DNA from 2 places in the Tatumella sp. UBA2305 genome. Region 2 is predicted to be linked to the other one. Evidence: predicted binding sites of a transcription regulator. Region 2 holds the regulator's gene; the other holds the start of a gene.
The links. Region 2 encodes PurR, which represses purine synthesis genes. Its sites were predicted from a motif close to CANGCAAACGTTTGCNTG; they were not measured.
Positions count from the first base shown of each region.

Region 1: a site for PurR is predicted at 10,661-10,678, ahead of cvpA (colicin V production protein). Genes of this name have one in related genera too.

Region 1 covers NZ_DDVT01000003.1:88,628-103,908, forward strand. The annotation lists gene B3Z23_RS01685 (acetate kinase) at 1-812, shown strand, start outside; gene pta (phosphate acetyltransferase) at 897-3,029, shown strand; gene yfcD (NUDIX hydrolase YfcD) at 3,106-3,651, opposite strand; gene yfcF (glutathione transferase) at 3,757-4,401, opposite strand; gene hisP (histidine ABC transporter ATP-binding protein HisP) at 4,566-5,339, opposite strand; gene B3Z23_RS01710 (ABC transporter permease) at 5,357-6,061, opposite strand; gene hisQ (histidine ABC transporter permease HisQ) at 6,058-6,744, opposite strand; gene B3Z23_RS01720 (lysine/arginine/ornithine ABC transporter substrate-binding protein) at 6,811-7,593, opposite strand; gene B3Z23_RS01725 (UbiX family flavin prenyltransferase) at 7,836-8,429, opposite strand; gene purF (amidophosphoribosyltransferase) at 8,556-10,073, opposite strand; gene cvpA (colicin V production protein) at 10,111-10,599, opposite strand; gene dedD (cell division protein DedD) at 10,815-11,651, opposite strand; gene folC (bifunctional tetrahydrofolate synthase/dihydrofolate synthase) at 11,641-12,909, opposite strand; gene accD (acetyl-CoA carboxylase, carboxyltransferase subunit beta) at 12,975-13,886, opposite strand; gene B3Z23_RS01755 (DedA family protein) at 14,038-14,694, opposite strand; gene truA (tRNA pseudouridine(38-40) synthase TruA) at 14,701-15,281, opposite strand, start outside.
Region 2 covers NZ_DDVT01000015.1:607,663-622,943, reverse strand. The annotation lists gene treR (trehalose operon repressor TreR) at 1-512, opposite strand, end outside; tRNA gene B3Z23_RS09285 (tRNA-Val) at 656-732, opposite strand; tRNA gene B3Z23_RS09280 (tRNA-Val) at 742-818, opposite strand; tRNA gene B3Z23_RS09275 (tRNA-Val) at 821-897, opposite strand; gene B3Z23_RS09270 (MATE family efflux transporter) at 1,057-2,430, opposite strand; gene B3Z23_RS09265 (riboflavin synthase subunit alpha) at 2,618-3,253, shown strand; gene cfa (cyclopropane fatty acyl phospholipid synthase) at 3,364-4,512, opposite strand; gene punC (purine nucleoside transporter PunC) at 4,818-5,987, opposite strand; gene punR (DNA-binding transcriptional activator PunR) at 6,091-6,993, shown strand; gene purR (HTH-type transcriptional repressor PurR) at 7,003-8,028, opposite strand; gene B3Z23_RS09240 (YnhF family membrane protein) at 8,303-8,392, shown strand; gene B3Z23_RS09235 (C40 family peptidase) at 8,658-9,458, opposite strand; gene B3Z23_RS09230 (Grx4 family monothiol glutaredoxin) at 9,820-10,152, shown strand; gene rnt (ribonuclease T) at 10,209-10,883, opposite strand; gene gloA (lactoylglutathione lyase) at 11,000-11,407, opposite strand; gene B3Z23_RS09215 (alkene reductase) at 11,504-12,610, opposite strand; gene B3Z23_RS09210 (DUF1289 domain-containing protein) at 12,907-13,146, shown strand; gene B3Z23_RS09205 (FUSC family protein) at 13,164-15,164, opposite strand; gene B3Z23_RS09200 (HlyD family secretion protein) at 15,172-15,281, opposite strand, start outside.

The DNA of each region.
Region 1 (15,281 bases), on a different contig from region 2:
TCAGAGAAGCGCTGAAAAACTTTCCACATCTTTCCGGTAAAAATGTAGCGGTATTTGATACCGCTTTCCACCAGACAATGCCTGAAGAGTCTTATCTTTACGCTCTCCCGTATAAACTCTACAAACAGCATGGCATTCGCCGTTATGGCGCTCATGGTACCAGCCATTATTACGTATCGCGTGAAGCGGCCCGGATGCTGGAAAAACCGGTGGAAACACTCAACGTTATCACCTGTCATCTTGGTAATGGTGGATCGGTCACAGCCATCCGCGATGGTCAGTCTGTTGATACCTCAATGGGGCTGACCCCGCTGGAGGGCCTGGTGATGGGTACCCGCTGTGGTGATATTGATCCGGCGATCATTTTCTTCCTGCACGATAATCTGGGGATGAACACAGAACAGATCAACCACATGCTGACCAAAGAGTCGGGTCTTCTGGGTCTGACCGAAACCACCAGCGATTGTCGTTATCTGGAAGATAATTACCTGACTCTGGAAAATGCCCGGCGTGCCATGGACGTCTTCTGTCATCGTCTGGCAAAATATATTGGTGCCTATACATGCCTGATGGACGGCCGGTTGGATGCTGTCGTGTTCACCGGCGGAATTGGTGAAAATGCAGCCAAAGTTCGGGAACTGACATTGAATAAACTGGCCTTACTGAACATGGCAGTGGATGATGACAGCAACCTGGCGGCACGTTTCGGCGAATCCGGCTTTATCAATCAACCCGGAACCCGCCCGGTACTGGTTATCCCAACTAATGAAGAACTCGTCATTGCCCGGGATGCGGCAAGACTGACAGCCTGATTTATCCCCCCACCGTCAGCTAAGTCTGACGGTGTTGTTTTAGGAACGAACAAAAAAGAGAGGTCGATTGTGTCCCGCACAATTATGCTAATTCCTACCGGCACCAGTGTCGGTCTGACCAGCGTCAGTCTCGGTGTTATCCGTGCTATGGAACGAAAAGGGATGCGCCTGAGTATCTTTAAACCTATTGCGCAGCCTCGTTCCAACAACGATGCAGATGATCACACCACGGCTATTATTCGTCATAATTCTGTGATTCCTGCTGCAGAACCCCTCCGTATGTCATATGTCGAAAATCTGCTGGGCTCTAATCAGCAGGATGTATTAATGGAAGAGATTATTGCCCGTTATCACGAGAACGCCCGTGATGCTGAGGTGGTATTAGTCGAAGGTCTCGTCCCTACCCGTAAGCATGAATTCGCTAATACTCTGAACTATGAAATTGCCCGAACTCTGAATGCCGAAATCATCTTTGTGATGTCCCCCGGCAACGATACCGCCGCCCAGTTCAGAGAACGTCTCGAAATTATTCAGAGCAGTTTCGGTGGAAAGAAAAATAAAAACATTTCAGGTATCATCATTAATAAGCTTAATGCTCCGGTCGATGATCAAGGCCGGACCCGCCCTGACCTTTCTGAAATTTTTGAAGATTCCACCGAAGCGAGTATTGCCAATCTGGATACCACCAAACTTCGTGAAAGCAGTCCGTTACCGGTGCTCGGATGTATTCCCTGGAGTTTTGACCTGATAGCTACCCGGGCCATTGATATGTGTCGTCATCTGAACGCCAGAGTGGTTAACGAAGGTGATATTCACACCCGGCGTATTCAGTCAGTCACCTTCTGTGCCCGCAGCCTGCCACATATGCTGGAGTTATTTCGCCCGGGTTCTCTGCTGGTGACATCGGCAGACCGGCCAGATGTGCTTGTTTCGGCCTGCCTTGCAGCCATGAACGGTGTAGAAATTGGGGCTATTTTACTGACCGGCGGCTATGAAATCGATCCACCGATCCAGGCTCTTTGCTCCCGGGCACTACAAACCGGACTGCCCGTCTTTACCGTGAATACTAACACCTGGCAAACCTCGCTTAATTTGCAGAGCTTTAATCTGGAAGTTCCGATCGATGATACTCAGCGAATTGAAAAAATTCAGGAGTATGTAGCAAGTTATATCGATACGGACTGGGTGGACTCACTCAGTGGTGCCTCTGTCGGTAACCGTCTGCTATCACCTCCGGCCTTCCGTTATCAGTTGACAGAACTGGCCCGTCAGGCAGCTAAACGCATTGTACTGCCGGAAGGGGATGAGCCTAGAACCGTCAAAGCAGCTGCCATCTGTGCAGCACGTGGGATAGCCACCTGTATCCTGTTGGGCTCTCCGGATGAAATTCATCGGGTAGCGGCCACCCAGGGTGTCACCCTTGGCAAAGGGATCGAGGTGATCGATCCCCTGAAGGTACGTGAAGATTATGTGGCCAGGCTGGTTGAGCTGCGTAAGAGTAAGGGGATGACAGAAATTGTCGCCAGAGAACAGTTGGAAGATAATGTCGTTCTCGGAACACTGATGCTGGAGAAAAACGAAGTGGACGGTCTGGTTTCCGGGGCAGTTCATACCACCGCAAACACCATTCGTCCCCCTCTGCAACTGATTAAGACTGCACCTAACAGTTCACTGGTCTCCTCCGTGTTCTTTATGCTGCTGCCGGAGCAGGTGCTGGTGTACGGCGATTGTGCCATTAACCCGGACCCTACTGCCGAACAACTGGCCGAAATTGCGATTCAGTCTGCAGACTCAGCCACTGCCTTTGGCATAGAGCCTAGAGTGGCAATGATCTCGTATTCCACCGGAAATTCAGGCGCAGGCAGTGATGTTGAAAAGGTCAGGGAGGCCACTCGCCTGGCCAAAGAGAAACGCCCGGACTTAATCATCGACGGCCCCTTACAGTACGATGCGGCGATAATGGAAGATGTGGCGAAATCTAAAGCCCCTGATTCAGTGGTTGCCGGTCGTGCGACTGTGTTTATCTTCCCGGATTTGAATACCGGAAATACTACCTATAAGGCAGTTCAGCGCTCGGCGAATCTGATCTCTATCGGACCGATGTTGCAGGGAATGCGTAAACCAGTGAATGACCTGTCGCGTGGTGCCTTAGTGGATGACATTGTCTATACCATCGCGCTGACTGCCATCCAGTCAAAACAGGCCGAAACGCATTAATAATAGGGTTTCAACCAGCAACGAAACAGGCGGGCATATTGCCCGCCTGTTGACTTTATGGCCTTCGATCTGTGAATCAGGACTGAATTTCGTTAGATGCGCGACGGGCTTCACTGTTACGACTCATCCATAAAGATAACGCTTTAAGCGAGTCGTCGGTAAACTCATCACAACGTACAGTAATTTCTTCCGGTGTCATCCAGAAGATTTCTGCGACTTCGCTTTCCTGCATTGCAAAGGGGCCGTGACACACACAACTGAATAATGCCCCCCAGACACGACAGTGCTGATCCTCAAAGTAGAATTTTCCGTGTTCAGCAAAAGGCACATCAGCAATGCCAAGTTCTTCCTCAGCTTCACGCCGTGCAGAAATCAGCAAATCTTCACCTGACTGAACTACGCCACCCGCAGTTGCGTCCAGCTTCCCCGGCATAAAATCCTTAATCTCTGTACGACGCTGAACCAGAATTCGCCCCATTCCATCATGCACCACGATATAGGTTGCCCGATGACGGAGACACTCTGCACGCATTTGCGCGCGACTGGCTGTTTTGACGACTTCATCATCTTCACTTACGATATCAACCCACTCAATACCGTCTTCAGGAATTAGCTCCACCATCCGTAACCCTTTTATCTCGCAGATACTCACAGTATCTAATATTATCAGACAATTATTACAATGGACGTAAAGTTAATGTTAAATATCACTCTGCCCATCGCCGGTTTATTTGTTATTTAGCTTTACCGCTTCATTCACCCACAACTGTATCGATGCTCGTTGCCACTGAAATGCTGCATACTCCTGAAGTCTTTCCGGCAAAGGATCACCATGCTTTGCCAGTCGGTTAAGCATCACGGCTAAATCACAGTCAGCCACTGACCATTGACCAAACAACGAAGAATGTTGCCCTATCAGTTGAGAAGCACCACAGATCAGTTTTTTTACATCACGTTCCCCCGCAGCCGACAACGGCGGGTATTTTCTTCCGGAAAAAATAACATCGGTTGGGCGCTCCGTACGTAATGCCAGAAAATCACTGCGTAACCAGGCCTGGACCTGTCTGGCCATCGCTTTTTGCTGATGATTAGACGGATAAACTCGTGGATAGTCTGGTGCAGGGAATGTCTCGTCGAGGTACTCAGCGATAGCTGAAGATTCAGACAGTGTAAACCCATCATGTTGCAGACAAGGGACGCGCCCTGTCAGCAACAGCGAAGACAGCTCCGGGCGGGTATGCTGGTTCTGTTCCAGATCCAGCGTATTTACGCTAAAACGCAGCCCTTTCTCCTGTAAACAAACATACACTGACATAGCATAAGGACTATGAAATCCTGAGTCAGACCACAAAATTAATCCGGGAGAAGACATAAACAGTTCTCGCTATGCGTGACGATAAATATCTGTTTACAGAATTTTTGGCAGGAAGGCAATTGCTGACTATTTCTTCGTCAGAGAAGCGATAGTTTGTGCAGCAACTCCTGCTAAATATACTCCTGCCTGTATCACAGATAGTGATACAGGCAGGAAGGTGGTTATTTTAATGCGCCGGAAAGAAACTGCTGAAGACGTGGGCTTTTCGGCTGACTGAACACCGTCTCAGGATGGCCCTGCTCTTCAATTTTCCCCTGATGCAGGAAAATAACATGGTTAGAGACGTGGCGGGCAAACTCCATCTCATGGGTAACCACCACCATGGTTTTCCCCTCTTCAGCGAGTTGCTGCATAATTCGCAGCACTTCGCCCACCAGTTCAGGGTCAAGCGCTGATGTCGGTTCATCGAATAACAGAACCTCAGGCTCCATCGCCAGCGCCCTGGCAATGGATACGCGCTGCTGTTGACCACCTGACAGATGCACCGGATATTTCGCCCGTGCCCTTTCATCAATACCGACTTTATCCAGATACTTAATTGCCCGTTCACGGGCTTCCTGCTTGCTGATTCCCAGAACATGAACCGGAGCTTCCATCACGTTTTCCAGCACGGTCATGTGACTCCACAGGTTGAAGTGCTGGAACACCATGGTCAGACGGGTGCGTAATTTCCGCAATTGTTCTTTATCGGCCACCTTAAGCTGGCCATCTTTGTCACGCACCAGATTAATATTTTCTTTGTTCAGCGCAATCGTGCCCTCGCTGGGTTTTTCCAGAAAATTAATACAGCGTAAAAACGTACTCTTACCGGATCCGGAAGATCCGATAATACTAATCACATCACCAGCCGCAGCCTGTAATGAAACTCCCTTGAGAACCTCATGTTCTCCATAACGTTTGTGGAGTTCTGTCACACTTAATTTTATTTCAGCCATATTTTTACTCAGCGGGATCAGGATTTAACATGTGGCAGCCAGCGACGCTCGGCCATACGGAACAGGGTAATCAGACCATAGGAAATGACCAGATAAATAATCGCAGCAATACCAAACGCAGTAAAAGGCTGATATGTCGCGGCATTAATGTCTCTGGCTATTTTCAGAACGTCGGGCACCGTGGCGGTAAACGCCAGTGATGTGGAGTGCAACATCAGTATAACTTCGTTACTGTATGCCGGCAGTGCAATACGCAGCGCTGCAGGAAGAATGATACAACGATACATTTTAAAACGGGAAAAACCATAAGCCCGCGCGGCTTCAATTTCACCGTGTGGTACAGAACGAATAGCTCCGGCAAAGACCTCGGTGGTATAAGCGCAGGTATTCAGTGCAAATGCCAGTAAGGTACAGTTCATACCGCTACGGAAGAAGGCATTCAGCAACTCATTGCCTTTCACCACTTCCAGGGTATACATTCCGGTGTAAAACACCAATAGCTGTACATACAAGGGGGTACCACGAAAAACATAGGTAAAAATCCATACCGGAGTACTAATAAAACGGTTCGATGACACCCGCGCAATTGCCAGTATGACGGCCATCACTCCACCAATCACTACGGACAAAATTAACAGCCAGAGTGTTACCGCAACGCCGGTAAACCGGTAGCCGTCCGTCCAGAGCAGTGACTGCCAATAATCGTGAATAATATCAATCATAATTCGGCCTTTTTCACCCCAACTGAATAGCGGCGTTCCAGCCACCACAACACACCATTGGAGACTGTGGTAAAGAACAGATAGATGACTCCGGCGACAATCGCGAAGTAGAACGGCTGCCAGGTGCTTTTACCTGCCAGTTGCGTCGCTTTAATCACATCTTCCAGGCCAAGTAATGACACTAATGCAGTCGCTTTTAGAATCACCTGCCAGTTGTTACCTATGGCAGGCAGTGCGAAACGCATCATTAACGGAAATAACACCCGACGAAATACCTGAGAACTGGTCATGCCATAAGCCGTAGCTGCTTCCGTCTGCCCCTTAGGGACTGACAGGAAAGCCCCACGGAACGTCTCGGTAAAATAAGCGCCGTAGATAAAGCCGATGGTGATAATCCCGGCCGCCATGGGATCGATATCAATCTGATCCCAACCGATCAGGTCAGTAAACTGATTAAGAGCGATCTGCAGGCCGTAATAGATAAGCAGCATCAACACCAGATCGGGGATGCCACGAATAATGGTGGTATATAAACCGAACACAGATCGTAAGATTGTGCTTTTTGAAAGTTTGGCTCCGGCGCCTATCAGTCCCAAAATAACCGCCAGAACCACAGAACTGATTGCCAGTTCAATCGTTACCAGCGCGCCTTTCATAATGACGTCGGTATATCCATAGAGCATTAAACAATTCCTGCAACAAAAGAGACAACCACTGCCCGCCACTGGCGGCGGGCAGCTCGCGGCGCATTAATCGCCGTAGACATTAAAGTCGAAATATTTTTTCGCCAGTTTGTCGTAAGTTCCGTCCTTACGCATAGACTCAAAAGCTTTATCCACTGCAGCCTTCAGATCTGTGTCACTTTTGCGCATTCCCATTCCAGTTCCTACACCAAAGATTTTCTCATCTTTAACCGCAGGGCCCGCAAAGGCGTAACCCTTCCCTACAGGGCTTTTCAGGAAGCCTTCTTCGGCCTGCACTTCATCCTGGAAAGCGGCATCGATACGTCCGGCATGCAGATCCTGATACACCTGATCCTGCCCGGAGTAAGAAACAACATTGACTCCCTGTGGACGCCAGTATTCGTTAGCATAGGTTTCCTGAGTAGTTCCCTGCTCTACCCCAATACTTTTACCTTTCAGCGATGCCACTGTCGGCTGCAGGGTAGAACCTTTCACCGCCACCAGTCGGGAGTTCGCCGCATACAGTTTTTCTGAAAATGCGATCTGTTTCTCACGCTTCTCGGTGATAGATAACGAGGAGATGATGGCATCAATTTTATTGGCCTGCAGTGACGGAATCAGTCCGTCAAAGTCACCTTCCACATAGGTACACTTAGTGTGGATACGCGCACAAATTTCGTTTGTCAGATCAATGTCAAAGCCCACCAGTTTGCCACTGGAATCTTTTGACTCAAAGGGCGGATACGTTGGGTCGGTACCGATACGCAGCGTTTTGGGAATTGCAGCAAATACACTGCCAACGCTGGAAATTGCCAACATTAGAGAAAGAGCTAATACTCGCTTTTTCATAGACTGCCCTCAGGTTGATATTTTTATAGTGTTGAGTAATGAATGTTGTGTGTTCACAAATTCTTTAGCACTTTTCGTGCCAGGCAGCATCACCTTACCTGAAAAAGTCCAAAAACGACCAATACTTTATTTTGCCACGAATTAAACACCTTCCACACTACACTCTGTGTTTAGCTGCCCGGGGCAATGCACCACCATGCTGCACAAAAGGCACCATTTTGGTGCCATTACCGGCCTGTGAATCATTTTAGTGCAGACTCAATTCCGTTCTTGCCCTGCCAGCGGGCAAATAAGTCCTCTGGCAGCTCAATGTTAAACTGGTCAATTATCCGGTTAACTGTCTGGTCGACAATATCCATGACATTTTGCGGGCGATGGTAAAACGCGGGCACCGGCGGCATAATAATCGCCCCCATCTCTGCGGCGGTCGTCATCATTCTCAGGTGCCCCAGGTGTAAAGGCGTTTCACGTACCCCGAGTACCAGTGTCCGCCGCTCTTTGAGCACCACATCCGCCGCCCTGGTCAGCAAATTGTCACTGTAGCTGTGTACAATTCCTGACAGTGTCTTCATTGAACAAGGCAGCAGGGCCATACCATCAGTCTTAAATGAACCGGAAGAGATACTGGCGCCTATATCACGATTATCGTGCACCACATCTGCCAGCGCCTGGACTTCCCGCACGCTGATATCACTTTCCATGGCTAGTGTCTGACGGGCAGACTGACTCATGACTAAATGGGTTTCCACCTGCGGCAGATCTTTCAGTACCTCTAACAGACGAATACCGTAAATAACGCCGCTGGCTCCTGATAAACCAACAATGAGTCTTTTCATAACCTGCTCCGGGAGGTGCACTAAAAACCAGCATAATAACGTGTGACGGGGCATTGAGGCGAACAGAATTCCAAAAAACACAGGGCGGAAAATCCGCCCTGTGTTTTTTCTGTCATTGCAGGAAGTTTAACCTTCGTTATGCAATTCCAGATTTTCGACTTCATTTTGTCTGGCAACTGCCTGAGCATCATCGTTGCGCAGTGACTGTAAATAATCCAGATAGCCTTGATCAACATCTTTAGTGACATAGATTCCATCAAACACCGAGCAGTCAAACTCTGTGATATCCGGATTTTCTTCACGTACGGCGTCGATAAGATCATTCAGATCCTGGAAAATTAATGCATCCGCTTTAATCAGGTGGCAGATTTCATCAACTTCACGCCCGTGAGCAATCAGTTCCGTAACACTGGGCATATCGATGCCATAGACGTTAGGGAAACGAACTTCCGGTGCCGCTGAAGCCAGATACACTTTCTTCGCTCCGGCTTCACGGGCCATTTCAATAATCTGCTCCGAGGTAGTGCCACGGACAATGGAGTCATCAACCAGCAACACATTCTTATCACGGAATTCGGCACGGTTTGCATTCAGCTTACGGCGAACTGCACTGCGACGCATCTGCTGTCCGGGCATAATAAAGGTCCGGCCGACATAACGGTTTTTAACGAACCCCTGGCGATAAGGTTTATCCAGAATACGGGCAATTTCCAACGCGACATCGGTAGAGGTTTCCGGGATTGGAATAACCACATCAATATCCAGGTCTTCCCACTCACGGGCAATCTTCTCACCCAGTTTAGTCCCCATTCGAACACGGGCACTGTACACCGAAATTTTATCGATAAATGAGTCAGGACGCGCGAAATAAACGTACTCAAACAAGCACGGATGACTTTTCGGGTTCGCCGCGCACTGCCGGGTAGAAAGTTCACCCTGCTCGGTGATATAGACGGCTTCACCCGGTGCTACATCGCGTATAAACTCAAAGCCTAAGGTATCCAGCGCAACACTTTCAGACGCAACCATATATTCAGTACGTTCATCCGGCAATACACGTTTACCCAGTACCAAAGGACGAATGCCATTCGGGTCACGGAAAGCCACCATACCGTGGCCAATAATCATCGATACCACTGCATAGGCCCCGCGAACCAGAGTATGTAGTGATTCTACGGCGGCAAAAATATTTTCTGCCGTTAACGGATAGACCTGAAAACGATCGAGTTCCTGGGCAAAAACATTCAACAGCACTTCTGAGTCTGAGGTGGTATTCACATGACGACGACCATACTCAAATAAGCGTGAGCGCAGTTCATGGGCGTTGGTCAGATTTCCGTTGTGTGCCAGCGTAATGCCGTAAGGAGAGTTTACGTAAAAAGGCTGGGCTTCAGAGGCACTTGAGCTTCCTGCTGTCGGGTAACGAACATGGCCAATCCCCATATTCCCCTGTAAGCGCTGCATATGACGTGCTTCAAACACATCGCTCACCAGTCCGTTTGCTTTCCGCAGGCGGAAGCAGTTCATCGCATCAATGGTGCAGATCCCCGCCGCGTCCTGGCCGCGGTGCTGTAATACCGTTAATGCATCGTAAATAGACTGGTTGACCGGCAGAAATCCGGTGATACCGACAATACCGCACATGTTGTCATTTCCTCATTAAAGCCGTATCTCCCCTGCCTTATGACCGGGGTAAAAAACTCGACGTGCTCTGTAAATAGTCAAAAAACCATCTGATGATGTAGCTGAATTGCGGAACCAGCTGCGATTGTGACCAGTCCGTACTTTTAGAAAACCCGGTGAATGTATCAAGAAAAAACAGGATAGCTGAAACAATCAACACCCCTCGTAATGCTCCGAAACAAACACCCAGTACACGGTCAGTGCCGGATAGTCCGGTTTTTTCAACCAGCGATCCAATCACATAATTGACAATCGCGCCGACAATCAGCGTCGCAATAAACAGCGCGGCTATTGCTACACCATTACGTACCATGGGTTCTTCAAACCCGGTGAACCAGACTGCCAGATAAGAAAAATAGTGACTGGCAACAAAAAAAGCACATCCCCAGGTGACTAAAGATAAGGCTTCCCGCACAAATCCTCTGATCAGACTAACTAAAGCCGAAAATCCGACAATCCCGATTATGACGTAATCAATCCAGTTCATGAGCTCTTCCGGTGCAACAGTGATCCCTTCTGCAATCTGTTCGGGGCGCATTTTAACAGAAAAAGAAAACGTTTGCGTACCGTTTTCCCCCGACTGCAGAGAAAAAGGGCAATGAAAATTTCGTTTCATTGCCCCTGTAAGTTTAGCTAAGTAAAAGATTGATTTTCATAAGTTTTATTGAAAACGCAATCTGACAGTGTAACGAAAGGCTGCCATTACCGCACGGTATATGGCCTGACAACTCCACTCAGGCCGGTTTTACTTTTCAACTGTTCAATCTGCGATTGCAGGCGACTCTTCGAATTGTCTGGCCCCACCTGTATGCGATTGATCTGGCCCTGAACGGGTGTCGCCGGTATTGAGTAAGCCCGAAAACCTGACGCCCTTAGCTCTGTCACAATTTCAGTCACTTTAGCCGCATTTTTCAGTGCTCCGAGCTGGATAACATAAGCCTGACCGGTCGGTGCATCCGCCTTCGTTTCCGCTGCAGGGGCAGAGGGCTGTGTTGCGGGCTGATCATTCAGTGCTTCCAGTGCGCGCTGACGTTCTTTTTCGGCCTGAGCCTGTTTAGCTTTAGCTTTGGCTGCCGCTTCACTGGCCAGACGCTGAGCACGGGCCTGAGCCTGGCTGGCTTCACGTTCAGCCTGTTGACGGGCCTGTTGGGCCTGCTTCTGGCGAGCCTCTTCCTGTTGCCGTGCGGCAGCATCATTCTGCGCCTGCTGCTGCGTCTGTTGTGACTGAGGCTGCGCGTCTGCACTGCTCTGCCGGGAGGTATCAGCGCTGTTACCCGGGGTGTCAGTAGCGCTGTTTTCACCACCAGGTGGCGTCGTTGCCGTACCCGGAGCCGTTGCGGTATGTCCGGTGAGTGGTTGCGTCACCGGGGGTACCAGATCATTATCCTGCTGGTCACCCGGTTTAGGCACCAGAGGGATTGCTGCAAATTCCTCTTTATAGTGTTTCTTCTTACCGTCAAGCAGCCCGGGTAACACAATAACCCCGATAGCCACCAGAATAACGGTACCCACTAAGCGATTCTGAAATTTACTCGCCACTTCCTCTCTCCCCTGAGATAGACGTCATCACATGCGCTACCGTATGGAAGGAGCCGCAAACCAGAATGATATCCTGCGCGTCAGCCTGCAGCTTTGCCGCATACCACGCTTCGTCTACCGAGGCGAAACTGGCCGCCTGTGGTAAATGGACGACTAATTCTTCAGCACTGGCTCCGCGCGGGCCTTCAAGCGGCGCACAATACCAGTAATCCACCTGACTGATAAGTTCAGCCAGTGTTCCGGCAATATCTTTATCATGCAACATTCCCAGCACCGCATGCACCTTACCAGTCTCAGGTAAAGTCGCTAATCTCGATGCCAGGTAGGCTGCCGCATGAGGATTATGAGCTACATCCAGAATCACCCGCGGATATTCGCTGATGGTCTGAAAACGGCCTGGCAATTCAGCATTAGGTAAATTCTCGCGGATACAGGCTTCGCTGACCTGTAATCCCGATACCCTTAATGCAGCCAGCGCAGTGGCGGCATTAGGCAGTGGCACCTTCGGTACCGGCAACTGCTGCAGTTCTCCCTGAATATCACGGAAATCCCAGACAACACCCTTTTCATGATAGGACCACTGGTGATCCCGTTGCAACAGGACAGCACCTTTATCTGCCGCAACGCGGCCAATCGAGGCTGGCATGTCCGGGTCTCCGACCACGGCGGGTTTGCCCTGACGAAAAATACCGGCTTTCTCCCGGCCAATACTCTCACGGTCTGGTCCTAACCAGTCGGTATGATCCAGGGCGATGCTGGTCACAACCGCCACATCAGCATCCACGATATTGGTGGCATCCAGGCGTCCCCCGAGCCCAACCTCAAGGATAACCACATCCAGATTCGCTTCGCGAAACAGGTATAAAGCCGAGAGAGTACTGAATTCAAAGTAGGTCAGTGAAGTTTCACCGCGCCCCTGATTAAGAAAAGCGAAACTGGCAGTATGCTCCGCCTCATTGAGTTCCTGAGACTGAATACGCACCCGTTCGGTATACCGAACCAGGTGGGGTGAGCTATACACACCGACGCGGTAACCCGCTGCGATAAGTAATGTTTCAAGAGTACGGCAGGTGGTCCCTTTACCGTTGGTGCCGGCCACCGTGAAAACAAACGGTGCCGGTTTTAACAAATTAAGCTCAGAGGCCACACGGCGTACACGCTCAAGGCCCAGGTCAATCGCCTGGCTGTGCAGGTTTTCCAGATAAGTCAGCCACGTAGCAAGAGGAGACGTGGCCTGCGGTAGGTGAAGATTTTCCATGTGTCCCGTTGATATCATTACAGTGCATAAATAAAAGACGCCCTAAAGCGTCTTTATCATTACTGTCAGGTCTCGTCATGTTCCGTTTCAGTCTCAGGTTCAGACTGAATACCGTCATGCAAAGGTGCCGGCAGATTCATCATTTTTGCCAGTAATCCGGCGATTTTGAAACGGATTTCAGGACGGCGAATAATCATATCAATCGCCCCTTTCTCAATCAAAAACTCACTGCGCTGGAAGCCAGGAGGTAATTTTTCACGGACCGTCTGTTCGATAACCCGCGGGCCGGCAAAACCAATCAGTGCTTTGGGTTCAGCAACATTTAAATCGCCCAGCATCGCAAAACTGGCAGAAACTCCACCCATCGTAGGATCGGTGAGTACCGAAATGTACGGCAGACCGCGCTCACGCAGTTTTGCCAACGCAGCACTGGTTTTAGCCATCTGCATCAGCGACATCAGTGCTTCCTGCATACGCGCGCCACCACTGGCAGAGAAACAGATCAGAGGACAATTATCTTCCAGAGCCTGCTCTGCTGCACGAATAAAACGCGCTCCCACTACAGAGCCCATTGAGCCGCCCATAAAGGAGAATTCAAACGCGGCAGCCACTACTGGCATACCATGCAACTCACCTTTCATGACGATCAGTGCATCTTTCTCGCCGGTACTTTTTTGTGCGGCCAGCAGACGATCTTTGTATTTTTTCTGATCGCGGAACTTCAGAACATCTTTAGGTTCCAGCTCACTGCCCAGTTCAACTGTCGTCCCCTGGTCCATAAATGACGCTAAACGATCACGGGCATGCATACGCATGTGATGATCGCATTTAGGGCAGACTTCGAGATTCCGTTCTAACTCCGCGCGATAGAGCACCTGGCCACAGCTATCACATTTCGTCCAAACCCCTTCAGGAATACTCGCTTTACGCGTTGGGGTAACATTACTTTTATTAAGAATGCGTTCAATCCAGCTCATTGATGACCTTTCTGTTTGAACCTGGGTTATCCAGTTGTTTTATTTCTGCTGGATTTTTATCCAGCAGCCGGTAAATGACGCCCATTAAACCACAACCCGCCCACACTGTGGATAAAAATCTGGTTTAACCGTCTGAGGCCTGCAGGAAAAACTAATTTTTCCGTGCTGCCTGTCTGCGATGCCGCAAGACTTCGATAATGCCGGGCAAGACCGAAATAACAATAATAGCAACAATCAGCAAATTAAGATTCTTCTGCACTACCGGTAAATCACCAAACAGGTAACCGGCATAGCTGAACAACACAACCCAGGCAATCGCCCCGGCGATGTTAAATAATGCAAAGTGGCGGTAAGACATTTTACCCATTCCGGCCACAAATGGCGCGAAGGTCCGAATGATCGGGATGAAACGCGCCAGAATAATCGTTTTGCCACCGTGCTTTGCATAAAATGCGTGGGTTTTATCCAGATAGCTACGGCGAAAGATTTTTGAATCTTCCCGGCTGAACAGTTTACCGCCAAACAACCGGCCGATAGTGTAGTTGACGGCATCTCCTGCGATAGCGGCAACGATAATACACAGCGCAAGCAAATGAATATTTAAATCATTGCCCGGGAGTGCCGCCAGTGCCCCCCCGACAAATAGCAGAGAGTCGCCCGGCAGGAACGGAGTCACCACCAGACCTGTTTCACAAAAAATGATCAGGAACAAAATGGCATAAACCCAGACTCCGTAATCCGCGACCAACCGCGCCAGGTGAACATCAATGTGCAGAATAAAATCAATAATAAATTGGATGTACTCCATGAATGCTTATCCTTTACCTGAAAATAAATCATCGCCGGTCAGAAATAACGGGCCAGGCTCGACATCCGGCAGTTCGAACTTCGCCGGATAATCCACCGAGACCAGATACAAACCTTCCGCCCTGGCAGTAGCTGCCGCCAGTTTACGGTCTTTTGCTGCCAGTAATTCCGCCATCCATGACTCCTGCTGGTTACCACAACCTACTTCCAGCAGACTGCCGACAATATTGCGCACCATATGATGTACAAATGCATTGGCTTTAATATCGACAATCACAAAGGCCCCCTGGCGCCAGACATGAATATGACTGATGTTTCTCCACGGGGTTTTGGACTGGCAATGTACCGCACGAAATGAAGTAAAATCATTTTCGCCTAATAAGCTCTGCGCTGCACGGTGCATGGCAGCCTCATCCAGCGGATGATAAAAATGAGTGATTCCCTGACCGAGGATTGCCGGACGCAGCCGCTGATTATAAATAATATAGCGATAGCGCCGTGCAGTCGCACTAAACCGGGCATGAAAATCATCGGCGACTTCTTTCACCCAGCGTACTGCAATGTCTTTGGGTAAATTGGCATTTACCC
Region 2 (15,281 bases):
TAAAGATGGCTGGCAAGCAGATTGACTGCACCCACATCGTCATAGCATACCGACGAGAAACCTTCACAGGGGTGGACCATCAGTACCATTTTATCCTGCCAGCCACTGAGCATATCAGCGGTTAAACCAGTGAAGCTAAAAAGAATAACACCGTCAACCTCACGCCGTTGTAATACCCGCAGATGTTCGGAAACTTTGTCGGTACTGAAACGGCTCTCCAGCACAATGGCATCATAGCCATTCTGATACAACAGAGGCAACATGGCACTGACTGCCTGATTTTCGGCGGCAGAATCCAGTCTGGCGAGGATAACCCCAATCACCCGGCTTTCGTTAACCCGCATCGAACGGGCAGAACGTGATGGCACGAACTGGTGTTCCCTGATCACGGCTTCAATGCGTTCCCGGGTCTGTGGATGTACATCGCCCTGATGGTTAAGTACCCGCGACACCGTCGATTTACCCGTGCCGCTTAGCCGGGCGATATCCTTGATGGTCAGACGTTTCGACATAGAGGTTTTCCATAAGCAGTCAGATGCGACCTTGCGGTAGCCTGAAACACAGTGGCTTATAGTAACCGATATTGTGGTTAAAAGGGACTTTACATCAGATTGTTAAGGGAAAGGGCGATATAGAACTTAAGAATAAAGCAGAATGGTGCGTTCTAGTGGACTCGAACCACCGACCCCCACCATGTCAAGGTGGTGCTCTAACCAACTGAGCTAAGAACGCGTAACGAAATGGTGCGTCCGAGTGGACTCGAACCACCGACCCCCACCATGTCAAGGTGGTGCTCTAACCAACTGAGCTACGGACGCACTGGTGCGTTCTAGTGGACTCGAACCACCGACCCCCACCATGTCAAGGTGGTGCTCTAACCAACTGAGCTAAGAACGCTTTTGCTGCCAGTGACTGCCTGACAGCGGGGACGAATATTAACGGCACAAACAGTGACTGGCAAGGAGAATAATTGTTTTTTATGACTAACTGGACAGCAACTGTGCTAAGCGCGCTAAATTTAATCAGTGGCGGAAAGTGAAACCCGCCATCGGGCGACTATCTGGCGGCCCGTTGTAAAATTACCCCCTGCGGCATTCGCTGAACACGGAGGATTCGCCAGGTCATCATTATCGCCGCGGCACTGAGCCCGATAATAAAACCGCACCAAAATCCTGCCGGTCCCATCGCCGGGACCAGAATATTGGTGAGCGCCAGCGTATAACCAAAAGGCAGCCCCAGCACCCAGTAGGAAACCAGTGTGATAAAAAAGATAGCCCGGGTATCTTTATAGCCGCGTAAAATACCACTGCCAATGACCTGTACACTATCAGAAAACTGGTAAATTGCCGCCAGCAGCATCAGATGCGCTGCCAGCAGAACGACCTGTGGGTTGTCGTTATACAGCAGGGCGATTTTGTGCCGAAAAATCACCGTGCATATGGCGGTAATACTGGCCAGCGATAATCCGACCCCCTGAGATGTCCATGCGGCGACTTTGGCTGCTGCAGCATCCCCCTGACCTAAACGGTATCCGACACGGATGGTGGCGGCAACACCCATAGACATTGGCAGTACAAACATCATTGAGCTGAAATTAAGCGCTATCTGGTGACCTGCGACATCTACAATTCCCAGTGGTGAGACCAGTAACGCGACCACTGCAAACAGCGTGACTTCAAAAAAAAGTGCCAGTGCTACCGGTAAACCCAGACCCACTAAGCGTTTGAGGATCTGAAAATCAGGGGCAGAGCGCTGGGTGACGTGGTGAATATCCCGCATAACCGGCATCCGGTTAACCCAGAAACGCATAATCAGGAACATCACCCAGTAAACTGTGGCGGTGGCAACACCACAGCCCACGCCGCCGAGTGCTGGCATACCCAGATGGCCATAGATAAAAACATAGTTAAGCGGAATATTACATAACAGTCCGATAAACCCCAGCACCATCCCCGGCTTGGTTTTTGACAAACCCTCACACTGATTACGCAGGGTCTGGAACAGCAGATAGCCCGGAGCGCCCCACATTAAAGCATGCAGGTAGCGTTCCGCTTTATCCGCCAGTTCTGGATTGATGTCTGGCATATAACGAATGAATATCCCGGCATTCCACAGGAGGATGATGGTAAACACCGACAAAAAAATCCCCAGCCATAACGCCTGGTGGACCTGATAGATAATTTTGTCCCTGCGTCCGGAGCCATTAAGCTGGGCGACCGTCGGAGTCAGGGCCAGTAATAATCCTTGTCCAAACAGGATCACAGGCAGCCAGATAGAGGTACCAATAGCGACGGCGGCCATATCGGTGGCACTGACGGAACCGGCCATAATGGTGTCAACAAACCCCATAGCGGTCTGAGCAACCTGAGCCAGTATAACCGGAATAGCAAGCCCGAGAAGCTGACGCGCCTCAGTAAAATACTTCTGCACGAATACACCTGTTTAAGAAAGGGAACATGGGAGGAGATAAATCCTTATCTGCGCCTAGTGTAACGAGGTAAAAAAAGTTAGCAACCCGGCAAAACAAACTATTTTGATGATTATCAAGACACATTAATCGATAAACAGTCGCCAGTGGTTATGGTAATCTGCGACTAAATGCAGAGGGAGTTTAATTATGTTTACAGGTATTGTGCAGGGGACGGCAGAAGTGGTGGCTGTTGAAGAAAAACCACTGTTTCGCACCCATACACTAAGGTTTCCCGCGGAGTGGCTGGAGGGACTTGAGATTGGTGCCTCCGTGGCCCATAACGGATGTTGTCTGACCGTGACCTCGATTCGTGATGATCTGGTCAGCTTTGATCTGATAAAAGAAACGCTGCGTGTCACTAATCTGAATGATATTACTCCGGGTTGCCGGGTCAATATTGAAAGGGCGGCCAGATTTTCTGATGAAATTGGTGGGCACCTGATGTCAGGCCACATTATGACGACGGCGGAAATAGCAAAAATAATTCAGTCAGAAAATAATCGTGAAGTCTGGTTCCGTTTGCAGGACAGTTCATTAATTAAATATATTTTACATAAAGGTTTTGTCGGAATTGATGGTTGCAGTCTGACTGTCGGTGATGTGGTCGGGAATAAGTTCTGCGTTCATCTGATTCCTGAAACCCTGGAACGGACATTACTGGGCGAGAAAAAAATTGGTGGTCGTGTGAATATCGAAATTGATCCTCAGACTCAGGCCATCGTGGACACGGTGGAGCGGGTGCTGGCAGCGCGGGATATGGCGAAGGGTGCAGAATCAGTCTGAGTTCAATCCCCTTATCGCAACCAGTTGATAAATATTCGTTAATAAACAAACCCGGAGTCTTGCAGGCAAAAGCTCCGGGTTATATGCAGTATTACACCATCCAGTTACGGTTAACGGGCGACCCGTAAACCGCCATCTACCCCGCGGGTAAACACCACCTGCCAAAGCTGAATGTCACGGGCGCGGAACGCACCGGCGCAGGCATTCAGATAGTAGGTAAACATACGTTTAAAGCGTTCATTATAGTTATGTTCCAGCTGTGGCCAGCTGGCGAGGAAACGCTCATACCATGCCATCAGTGTCCTGTCATAATCGACACCAATGTTATGCCAGTCTTCCATCACAAAATGGGGTTCGCTGGTTTGCGCAATATGAGCGACAGATGGCAAACAACCATTTGGGAAAATATATTTATCAATCCATGGGTCAACATTTAAATCTGTATGATTAGAACCAATGGTGTGAAGTAAAAATATACCGTCCGGTTTTAGATTGCGGTTAACAACATCAAAATAGGTCGCGTAATTTTTCGGACCTACGTGTTCAAACATCCCGACAGAAACAATCCGGTCAAAGCTCAGATTCAGATCACGGTAATCCTGCAGCAGGATGGTGACATCCAGCCCTTTACACCGCTCCTGAGCCATTTTCTGCTGTTCCGCAGAGATGGTCACACCATGGACACTGACACCATAGTGACGCGCCGCGAACTCGGATAAACCACCCCAGCCGCAACCGATATCCAGCAGGGTCATACCTGGCTCAAGTTGCAGCTTACGGCAGATCATATCCAGTTTCGCTTCCTGAGCGGCTTCCAGAGTGGTTGCCTCTTTCCAGTAACCACAGGAATACTGCATATAAGGATCGAGCATCAGGCTGAACAGATCATTTCCCAGATCGTAATGTTCTTTACCGACTATCCAGGCGCGTTTTTTAGATTGCAGATTCTTAAGACGGGCTGTAGCAATTCGAAGGGTATCTTTAAAGTGATGCGGCAATTGTTTATCAAGTTTATGTTTCAATACCCGATAAAAAAACTGGTCAAGCCGTTCACATTCCCACCAGCCGTCCATATAACTCTCACCTAAACCCAGAGAGCCTTCCTGCAAAACTCGTTTAAAAAAATCAGGGTTTTTTACCTGAATATCCCAAGGGCGATCACCATTGATAGCAATATCGGCCATCGACAGCATTTCACTGGCAATACGGTACCAATGATCTTCCTTAAGGCTAACTTCTGCTACACATGATGAACTCATACGCTTCTTATCACCTGTTCTATTTGAACCTGAAGAAAGAATAGACAACTTTCGTGGGTTCGTGAGTAAACTCACAAAAAACGTGCATTTATAAGTAAAGACAAAACAGAGGTGCTAGTAAATATCGAAAAATGCGGTTGCGCAGACAAAGCACAAACAAAATTAGTCAGCATACACGGTGACTTATAATAGAAAATTTGTCACCAGAGTGATTATATGCCCGGCAATCTGAATGTTCAATGACTGATGATTAGGGCGCTAATTGTGAAAGCAGGATTAACCCGCCGTGCGAGCGGCGGGAGAAATTAAGGGCAGGGAGGTTTACGATACTGAAGACAAAAGCCGGCTCCGGCCAGAAAAACGGTGACGCCCATTGCTGTGGCGGTTGTCAGTAAGGGCTGTGAAAGATGATAAGACACCAGCAAACTGAACACGAAGCATAACCCCAGCTGCAACGCGTTCTGTAGGGCAGCAGCCTTACCGCTTGCGTCGGGGAATACCTGAAGCGCCGCAGAAACGACGACAGGATAAATAGCCCCGTTAGCCATTGCCATGCCGCAGAAGGGAAGTAACAGGCTGAACAGCTGAGGTTGGCTAAAGAAACTCACAGCGACAACACCAGCGATACTCACTGTATAAAGCGCCAGCAACCAGGGTAACAGTTGACGACCACTGAACCGGTTAAGCAGAGCACGACAACCAAAGCCACCCGCAAGGAACGTCAGGGTTTGTGGGATATAGCTTAGCCCGATATCACCGGTAGTCAGCCCCAGCCCGGATAGAATAAAGGGTGAACCGGTTAGCCAGGCAAAGAAACTGGCAGAGCAGGCTGAATAGATCAGCACATTGCCACTGTATTGGCGTACCGAGAGTAACTTCAAAAAACCCGGGGTTACAGAGTCCTTTGCTCCGGAAACTGCCGTTGGCCTGGTCGGTAAGCGCAGGGTAGCCATTATCAACACGCAGGTCAGCACAGTTAATACCAAAAATATTGAATGCCAGTGAAAATGTGCCAGCAACCATGATCCAAGTAACGGAGCAAGCGCCGGCGACAATGCGACCATGGGCATTATAGTGGCAAAAATCTTCTGACTGCGGGATGCCGGATAGTGATCCAGTACCAGGGATTGCCAACTGACGGCGGCAGCACAGACACCGGTGGCCTGGATAAATCTCAGCGCCAATAGCGCATGTGGCGAGGATACCCACAGCATTGCCAGACAGCTCAATGCAAATATTGCCAGACCAGTCACCAGAACGGGTTTCCGGCCAACTTTATCCGACAGCGGGCCCCAGAATAACTGAGCGCAGGCAAACCCTGCAAGGAACAGGCTCAGGCTGGCACTAATCACACCTGAATCGGTATTCAGATCCTGTTTCATGGCCTCAAAAGCAGGCAGATACATATCTGTAGCCAGAAAACCCAGCATACTGAGTAATGACAGATAGACTAAAAAGATTACCGGATGACGCATCGATCCTCCTCGTGGAAATTTGCGCCAGAGTTTAAAAGGGTGCGTGGAGGGTTGTGAACCGTTATTATTTGCAACCAACTGTGAAAAATATTGAAAGGTTGCTATGTGGTCAGAATATGCGCTCGAAGTCGTGGATGCAGTGGCGAGGAATGGTAGCTTTAGTGCGGCAGCCAGAGAGTTACACCGGGTACCCTCAGCCATCAGTTATACCGTGCGACAACAGGAGGAGTGGCTGGCAGTCTCATTGTTTGAGCGACAGCACCGTGATGTGATACTGACGGCCGCAGGTGAACATTTTGTTCGCGAAGGTCGGGGGATTATCAAAAAAATGCAGGAAACCCGGCGTCAGTGCCAGCAACTGGCAAACGGCTGGCGTGGTGAACTCAGTATTGCGATGGACTGTATCGTTAAACGTTCCAGAATGCAGCAACTGACCATCGACTTTTACCGACACTTCCCGGATGTTGAATTGCATATCTATGAAGAGGTGTTTAACGGGGTCTGGGATGCATTAGCCGCAGGCCGCGTTGATATGGCGATTGGGGCGACTCAGGCGGTCCCGGTAGCCGGGCGTTATGCGTTCCAGGATATGGGACGTCTTAACTGGCGTTGTATCGTCAGTGCCGGACATCCCCTGGCAAGAGAATCTCAGTCGGGCGAGGAGCAGCTTCGTGCATGGCCATCACTGGTTATGGAGGATACCTCAAGGGAATTACCGCGAAGGATGACCTGGACTCTGGATAACCAACGTCGGATGACCGTACCGGACTGGCAGACTGGTCTGGATTGCGTAAGGGCAGGATTGTGTGTGGCTATGGTCCCCGGCCACCTTGCACGGCCGCTATTAGAGAGCGGAGAAGCGAAAGAACTGAAACTACCCGTTCCGTTTCCGGAAAGTCCATGTTGCGTGAGTTGGTCAGAACAACGTACTTCGCCGGCTTTACGCTGGATCCTGGAGTACCTGGGAGATACTGCCACCCTGAACCAGGAATGGCTCAGGGAGTGACTGAGGTGGTTAGCGCCGGTAGTCGTGGAACGGACCGTCGCTTACCGAACGACGTTCTATCAGTGTCGGATGGATTTCAATGGTTTGAGGTTCTTCGCGTTTGTTCACTATGCGGTCGAGTAGCATCTCAAGCGCTTTTTCGCCTAATTCACTTTTTGGCTGGTGAACGGTTGTGAGTGCCGGCGTGAAGTAACGAGAGTTGCGCACATTATCGTAGCCAATAATGGAGATGTCCTGGGGCACCCGCAGTCCCTGTTCATCTGCAGCGCAAATGGCTCCCATGGCCATAATATCCCCGCCGCAGAATACCGCAGTCGGGAGCTGAGGTTGCGCAAGTATTTTCTGCATCGCCTTGTAACCAGACTCGGGTTCAAAATCCCCCTGGACGCTCCATTCTTCACGGTGAGTGATCCCCGCCTCTTCCAGAGCTTTCAGAAAACCTGCCAGCCGGCCACCTCCGGTATTTCTTTCCATTTGTCCCGGGATACAACCAATATCACGATGACCCCGCTCAATCAGGTAACGCCCTGCCAGGTATCCGCCATGAAACGCGTTATCCAGCACCGTGTCTGTAAAGTCTCCGCGTGACACCCCCCAGTCCATCACCACCATCGGAATATTGCGGTTTTCTTCCAGCATATCCAGCAGCTCTTGCGGATATTCGGCACACATGACCAGAAGCCCGTCTACGCGTTTGCGCGCCATCATTGACAGGTAAGCCCGCTGCTTCTGTAGATCGTTGTGGGCGTTACCCAAAATCAGGGTATAGCCGTGGTCAAAGCATTTTTTTTCAATAGCTTCAATAATTTCGGCAAAATATGGGGCTTCGAGTGTTGTCGAAAGTAAGCCCAGCGTCTTGGTATTATTGACTTTAAGGCTTCTGGCGACAGCACTGGGGGAGTAGTGCAACTCGTTTATCGCTTCCCAGACCGCTTTCCGTGTGTTTTCCGCAACAAAACGGGTCTGATTAATGACATGGGACACAGTGGTGGTCGAAACCCCTGCACGCTTTGCCACGTCTTTAATAGTTGCCATTCAGTGAGTACTCCTGGTTTTAAAAAAATAATATATTGATTTTTAATATGTTAATCGTTTGCGTCAGTTCAGCATTCTACTGACCAGTCTTAATGGGAACTCAGAGGTCAGGGGAGAGTCCGGGGAAGACAACCGGTAAAAAAACAGCAGCTGAGGAATTTGCGCAACAAAGACCGGCAATTCTAGCAAGGCTGCCACAATAAAACGAGATTTTTGCGCACCAGTGTGGGATTATAACTATCTCCCTACTTTTAGTGTGCCTAAAGGAGTTCTGATGGATACTGATCTTAAGCTTGCACTGACAACTACTGTCGTAGCGTTGCTGATGATTATGGCCTTCAGTTTTACGGCCATATTGCATTAATCGTCGCGCACAGGTTCAGCCATCGACGACCAGCCTGTGTGGTTAAGTTGTCAGGACCGGTCACCGGGTCAGTCTGGTGCCGGTTTTTTTTGTTGTCGGGAAATGCCGGTGACTTTGCTGCGGTAGAGGTTACCAGCGACTCAATTCTGCAAGCAACGTTGGGGAAAAGGGGGGATGGGTCAGGCAGCTTGCTCTCAGTATAAAAAACTGCACCTTACTCTCGGCGTTTAAGGTGCAGTTTGTTTTCCGGGGCGGGAAAGAAAAATTAACGGACGGTGCTCGGTGTCATCATGCGACGTGCGCCAATATAGTGACGCTGCCAGTATTCATTACTTAACGCAGTAATCTGGATATCTTTACCGGTGCGAGGTGACTGAATAAATTTACCATCACCCAGGTAGACACCAACATGGTCAGCTGCGCCGTGACGATGGATACGGAAGAACACCAGGTCACCTTTTTCCAACTCATCACGTTTTACCGGTGCTGCGTCGCGCAGATGGTACATTTCATTCGCAGTGCGGGGAATTTTGAAATTCACCAGGTCTTTATAGGCATAATAAACCAGACCACTGCAGTCAAATCCGGTATGCGGAGAGGTTCCTCCCCACTGATAAGGCTTCCCGAGTTGATCCATCAGTTTAACCATCGCGGTCGCACGGGCTTTCTGATAACGCAAACGATGCTGTTTACTCATCCGGATAGCGGCCAGTGTGGCGGATGGATGACGCGTCGTTTTTATAGCTGCGGGGCGATGACGGCCATACTTTTTAGTTTCATGTCTGCGATTCTTTGCCAGATGAAGAGATTCTTTCGTTGTACGACTATGTTTAACTTTACGCTGACTGGTGAAGTGTTTCACCCGATGGATCAGGGGCTGACGGGTTTTATGTCGACTACTGGTCGTCTTAATCGGTCTTCGCTTGCGGCGTGCATCCTCTTCGGTGACAGCTTTACGGGTGGTTTTGTGAAATGTGGCATTTACCGCGGTTCGAGGCGATGCCTCTGCGACATTGAAAAAAAGCTGTGCTACAGCCAGAATAAAAAGCGTGATCAGTAGACGCATAGTTGTCAGGTTACAGGTTAAATGTCCTGAAAAAGACGGACAAAATTAAAAAATAACATCTGACCTTTCAGTCAGCCCCAAATTCATTCTAATCCAGAATTTTATTAAATGTTAAGGTCTTTTTTCCGGAATCTGTTACGAGAAGTTTTTTGACGTAAAATTGAGCATAAACAGGTAATTAAGCCACATATCTTTGATGAAACTTCATGCGACTGAATTTTTCATCCTGCAGTTGTTAACGGTTTAACGCGAAATGCCATATAAGTGAACTTTTATGTAGTAGATGAAAAATGTCGTTTTCACTGGCGGGTTGATATCGCTACAATAACAAAACATGTCGTTTTGTCCCGAAGGAAGTACTATGAGCACTCTCGAAAAAATTCAGACTCAGATTTCTGAAAACCCTATTCTGCTGTATATGAAAGGTTCCCCTAAATTACCAAGCTGTGGTTTCTCCGCTCAGGCGGTTCAGGCACTTTCAGCCTGCGGCCAGCGTTTTGCCTATGTCGATATCCTGCAGAATCCGGATATTCGTGCCGAGTTACCGAAATATGCAAACTGGCCAACTTTTCCACAGTTATGGGTAGACGGAGAGCTGGTGGGCGGCTGTGACATTATTATTGAAATGTATCAGCGTGGCGAACTTCAGCAGCTGATTAAAGAAACCGCAGAGAAATACCCTGCGGCAGAATAACTGTTACCGACGGTGATTCTGATGCCCGCTTATTTACGCGGGCATTTTTTTGTGCGTCAGTCAGACGCGACAGAAGCCTCTGTCTCATCATCCTCACCGGTGGGTAACGGCCAGCCTCCCAGTCTTTTCCAGCGGTTAACCAGTTCACAGAACAAGGTTGCCGTTTGTTGGGTATCATACAGCGCGGAATGCGCCAGATGACTGTCAAAAGTCATTCCTGCCGTTTTACAGGCTTTGGCAAGTACTGTCTGGCCAAGAACCAGCCCGCTGAGAGCCGCGGTATCAAAAGTGGCAAACGGGTGGAAAGGGTTGCGTTTCAGATGGCTGCGCTGCGCGGCTGCCATCACGAAGCTTTGATCAAAATGGGCATTGTGAGCCACGATAACCGCTCTGGCACAGTCACTGTCTTTCATGCCTTTGCGTACCATCTTGAAAATAGCGTGTAACGCTTCATGTTCACTGACTGCATTGCGCTCAGGATCATTAGGATCGATACCGGTAAAAGCCAGTGCTTCAGGGTGTAACAGTGCACCTTCAAACGGCGTTACATTAAAATGCAGGGTCTGGTCCGGCTGCAGCCAGCCATCGTCATCCATTTTCAGGGTGACCGCAGCAATTTCCAGTAGTGCATCAGTGTCGGCATTAAAACCTGCGGTTTCGACATCAATCACGACAGGGTAAAAGCCCCGAAAACGTTGATTCAGTGCATTGAGCGAAGAAGTTTCGGACATCAGTATCTCATTGGACGAAAAGAGCAGTCGGTAGTCTGACTATTACTACCGGGACATAATCGGGTGAATATTACTTCCGCAGAAAAAGTCTGCCTGATTCAGGCAGACATCGCCTGTTAGTTGCCGAGTCCCTGACCGGTATGTTTTTTTTCAATTAACTCGATTTTGTAACCATCCGGATCTTCTACAAACGCAATTACGGTAGTGCCACCTTTGACCGGACCGGCTTCGCGGGAAACTTTACCCCCGTCTTTTCGAATTCGTTCGCAGGCTTCTGCGGCATTATCAACTTCAATGGCGATATGTCCGTAGGCATTTCCCAGGTCATAACTGTCAACGCCCCAGTTATAGGTTAGTTCGAGCACTGTGCCTTCAGTTTCTTCTGCGTAACCTACAAAGGCTAAAGTGTATTTGTATTCAGTGTTCTCACTTTGACGTAACAACCGCATGCCGAAAATACGGGTATAAAAATCCACTGATCGTTGCAGGTCACCAACACGTAGCATGGTATGAAGCAGACGCATATCATCCTCTTTTATTCAGGCCAGTCATCAATAAAACACCAATGACCGGAAAGTTAACCGGCCACTAGTGTAACAGGGAAATCGCTGTGGGTGTGCTTAGTTATCGTTCAGGAAAGGGTAATCGGTGTATCCCTGAGCAGCACCGCCATAAAATGTCTCAGGGTGCTGAGGGTTCAGCGGGGCATTTTTCTGTAAACGTTCAACCAAATCCGGGTTAGCAATATAATCACGGCCAAAAGCAACAGCATCGATCAACTGACGGTTAATTAAATCTTCAGCTTTCTGTTTGGTGTAGGCGCCTGCACCGATAATGACCCCCGGGAACACCTCGCGTACTTTACGGCGGAATTCATCGCTGTAAGGCGCTCCACCGGCCCAGTCCGGCTCAGATAAGTGCAGGTAGGCAATCTTACGTTTTGCCAGTTCACTGATAAGCCATAGCGCTTCAGCCTCTTCATTAGCACCATTACCCAACGCCTGAAACTCACCCACTGGCGAGAGCCGGATGGCGATACGGTTCTTCGCCCAGGCTTCTCCCATGGCGTCAACAACTTCCAGTACCAGACGGGCACGATTTTCCAGACTGCCACCGTACTCGTCGGTACGTTGGTTAGACTGTGAAGACAGGAACTGATGGATCAGGTAGCCATGGGCTCCATGAATTTCTGCCAAATCCATGCCTGCTTCCGCAGCATTGATTGCGGCCTGACGAAAATCGGCAACGACCTGGCGAATATCACTGAGAGTCATTTCACGAGGCAGTGTGGTTTCTTCACGGTAGACCTGACCTTCGATATCTTTCAGGGAAGTCCGGGTCTGAGACGGTAGCGAAGAGGGTGCCAGCGGTGCCAGCCCTTCTGGCTGTAACGATTGATGAGAAATACGTCCGGTATGCCATAACTGAACTGCAATATGGCCACCGGCAGCATGGACATCAGAAGTTATTGTTTTCCAGCCGGCGATTTGCTGCGGAGTATGCAGTCCCGGGGCACCGGCATAGCCTTTTGCCTGAAAAGAAATCTGAGTGGCTTCTGTGATTATCAGCCCGGCACTGGCCCGCTGACGGTAATAGGTCTCCATCAGCTCAGTGGGAATATCTCCCGGCTCAATACTGCGCAGACGGGTCAGGGGAGCCATAAAAATACGGTTAGGAACAGTAATAACGCCGACGGTTAACGGAGTAAAAAGCGTGCTGTCAGTCATGATATTCTCCTGGGAAAGGTGACCGGAATAAGCCGGATGAAAAGTGTTATGTCAGGGTTTTTACCTGACCATTACAGGGGGTAAAGTCAGAATGTAACGAAACACTCCTGCCATGCAGAGTAATGAGCTGTCTTACAGATGACAATGCAGCAACGGACTCAACGCACAAACGGGCAATCAGTCAGAGGGATTGCCAGTTGCACAGCCAGAGGCTAAAGTTTACTCATTAAACCGGGTCAGTACCGGAGTAAAATCCTGTACCGACTGGCCGACCTGCACTGCGTACTGAGGGGATTATGGCCGAGCAACTGGAGTTTTTTCCTGTTCCGAATCCTTGCCGGGGTATTTGCCGTACAGACAGCCGGGGGTATTGCCTGGGCTGTATGCGGAGCCGTGAAGAACGATTTAACTGGATGTCACTGACTGACGGACAAAAACGGGATGTCATACGCATTTGTCACCAGCGACGACTCAGGATGCAACGGGTACAGAAAGCGCCGGAAAGTGAAGAGCCCCAACAGCCTTCACTGTTCTGAACATCATGGCCGGAGCCTTATTCTGGTACGGCAGTTCTGAGTTGTGCCAGAGAGCATTGTAAACGCCACAAAATCCCTGCCAGTTGCATGGCATCGGCATCACCGACACTTAGCAACAGTTTAATCATCTGTTCCAGCTGATCGAGTGTGGTGTTCAGAGCATTATGCCGTACCCCATGCAAGCTCATCACATCATGCAGGGAATGAAAACATTGATCTCTGACCATTGAAAGGGTAGGAGAATCAGATCGCCAGCTTCGTAATTGCCAGATAATATGCGAACAGTTGAGAAGTACCACTCCCCAGCGCAACAGCCATAGGCGTGTCTGCTGATTGTTACTACTTTTTAACTGGCTTACCAGGTGATAGACCCTCGATTCAAATACGCTTTCTTTCAGTGAAGGGCGAAGTCGTAACTGATCGAGAAAAACATGCCTCAATGCACGGATGTTTCTGCGGGCTTTACGGTCATCTGAACTGGGGCGCAACACCTGAAAAGCCAGCCAGGCCAACAGCACCCCGCATACCTTAGCCAGATTATCATTCAGAAATTCGCTGTAATCCCATTCTGGTGGATTGGTGACCGAAATAAACGAACCCAGAAAAACTACCGCCTGACCCCAGAAACCAGCATTCGCGGGTTGTTGTAATTTCAGTAACTGGCAGGTAATCAGTAAAGGGAACAGAAACAGCATGAACTGCCATAGCGCACTAATCTGAATCATCAGGCCAAATTTAAGGGCCAGACTAAAGAAAACCAGTACCAGCAGGGTTTTGATCAACCCGAGCACGGTTCCTGCCGGGGTAGGTGAGGATGAGTAGAGAACGCAGGCTATGGACGTTAGTGTCAAGGCGGCGGCGCCGTCTTCCCAGTGACTGTTAATCCAGAACGTCCCGCCAATGACAATCGCTGTAAAGGTTCTCAGGGCACTCCATCCCGCCTCCGTGCTGTCATTTTCCCTGGCGAGAGAGGGTACCCGTGGCGGCTGGAAACGGGTGTCAGCATCTGCTGTTTCCAACAGATGAATCCAGCGGCTGACATTCAGATAGAGCCAGCAAAAATAACGTAACCGATCGCAAAATGCCTGCTGACGAAAATCGTTATCACCCGATACCATCATCTGCCGGAGAATTACTGCCATCCGGTACTTATCGCTGTCTGGCCGAACCAGTTCTTCGAGTAACTGTTCAATACCCTGATACAGGCTGTCAGGAGCCTCTGGCCAGTTCAGCAGCATCCTTCGTAATCCGGATAACACGCTGGTGAGTCTTAACTGCTGGTGCAGAATATAATTCAGCACATTATTTTGCCGGCGGAACCGGTAATGGCTCCAGAATGCCTGAACTCTCAGCAGATTCATGGTCAGAATCTGTGAGATAACCCGCTCATGGGAGGCACTGGCGTTAGCGGCACTGTCCCGGGTCAACAGAGAGGCTGCATGTTTGTGCAATTCATGATGTAACTGGCGTAATGACACCATCAGCTTATCGCCATCTGAGGTACTGGGCAGGATCATCATCATCAGTCCGGCGCACAGAATTCCGGTGATAACTTCGCAAACGCGAGCCTGTGCAATATCCCAGACCTGATTGACATCGGTAACATTGACGGTACTGAACGCGATAATAGTGGCGGTGTAGCCGGATAAACAGAATGCGTAGGCGACGTTATTCTGATAGTGGCTGGAAATCCAGGTACAGAAAGCCAGCCAGCCAGCGATGGTAAACACGAACAACCAGGGATCATTCAGTGTATGTCCTGCAATAATCAATGCGGCAGTCGCGCCAATCAGACTGCCACAGATTCTGCCGAGACTTTTACTGATAGCACCGCCAATGGTGGGGAAACTGACAACAGCAGCCGAAGTCATCGCCCAGTAGGGTTGATCCAGTTCAAAAAAATAGGCGAAACTGAGGGCGAGGCACATCGCCAGGCTGTTACGTAATGCATAACGCCACTGCAGGTTGTCTGCTTTTATCCAGGGTAATTGCTGCCATTCCAGCCAGTTGAGATTCACGTTTGCCTCACTGACGGATAACGATGGTACAGGTGGTGCCCGCGACCAGTGGAATCCCCGCTGGGACATCGTCCAGTCGGATTCTGACCGGCACTCGTTGTGCCAACCTTACCCAGG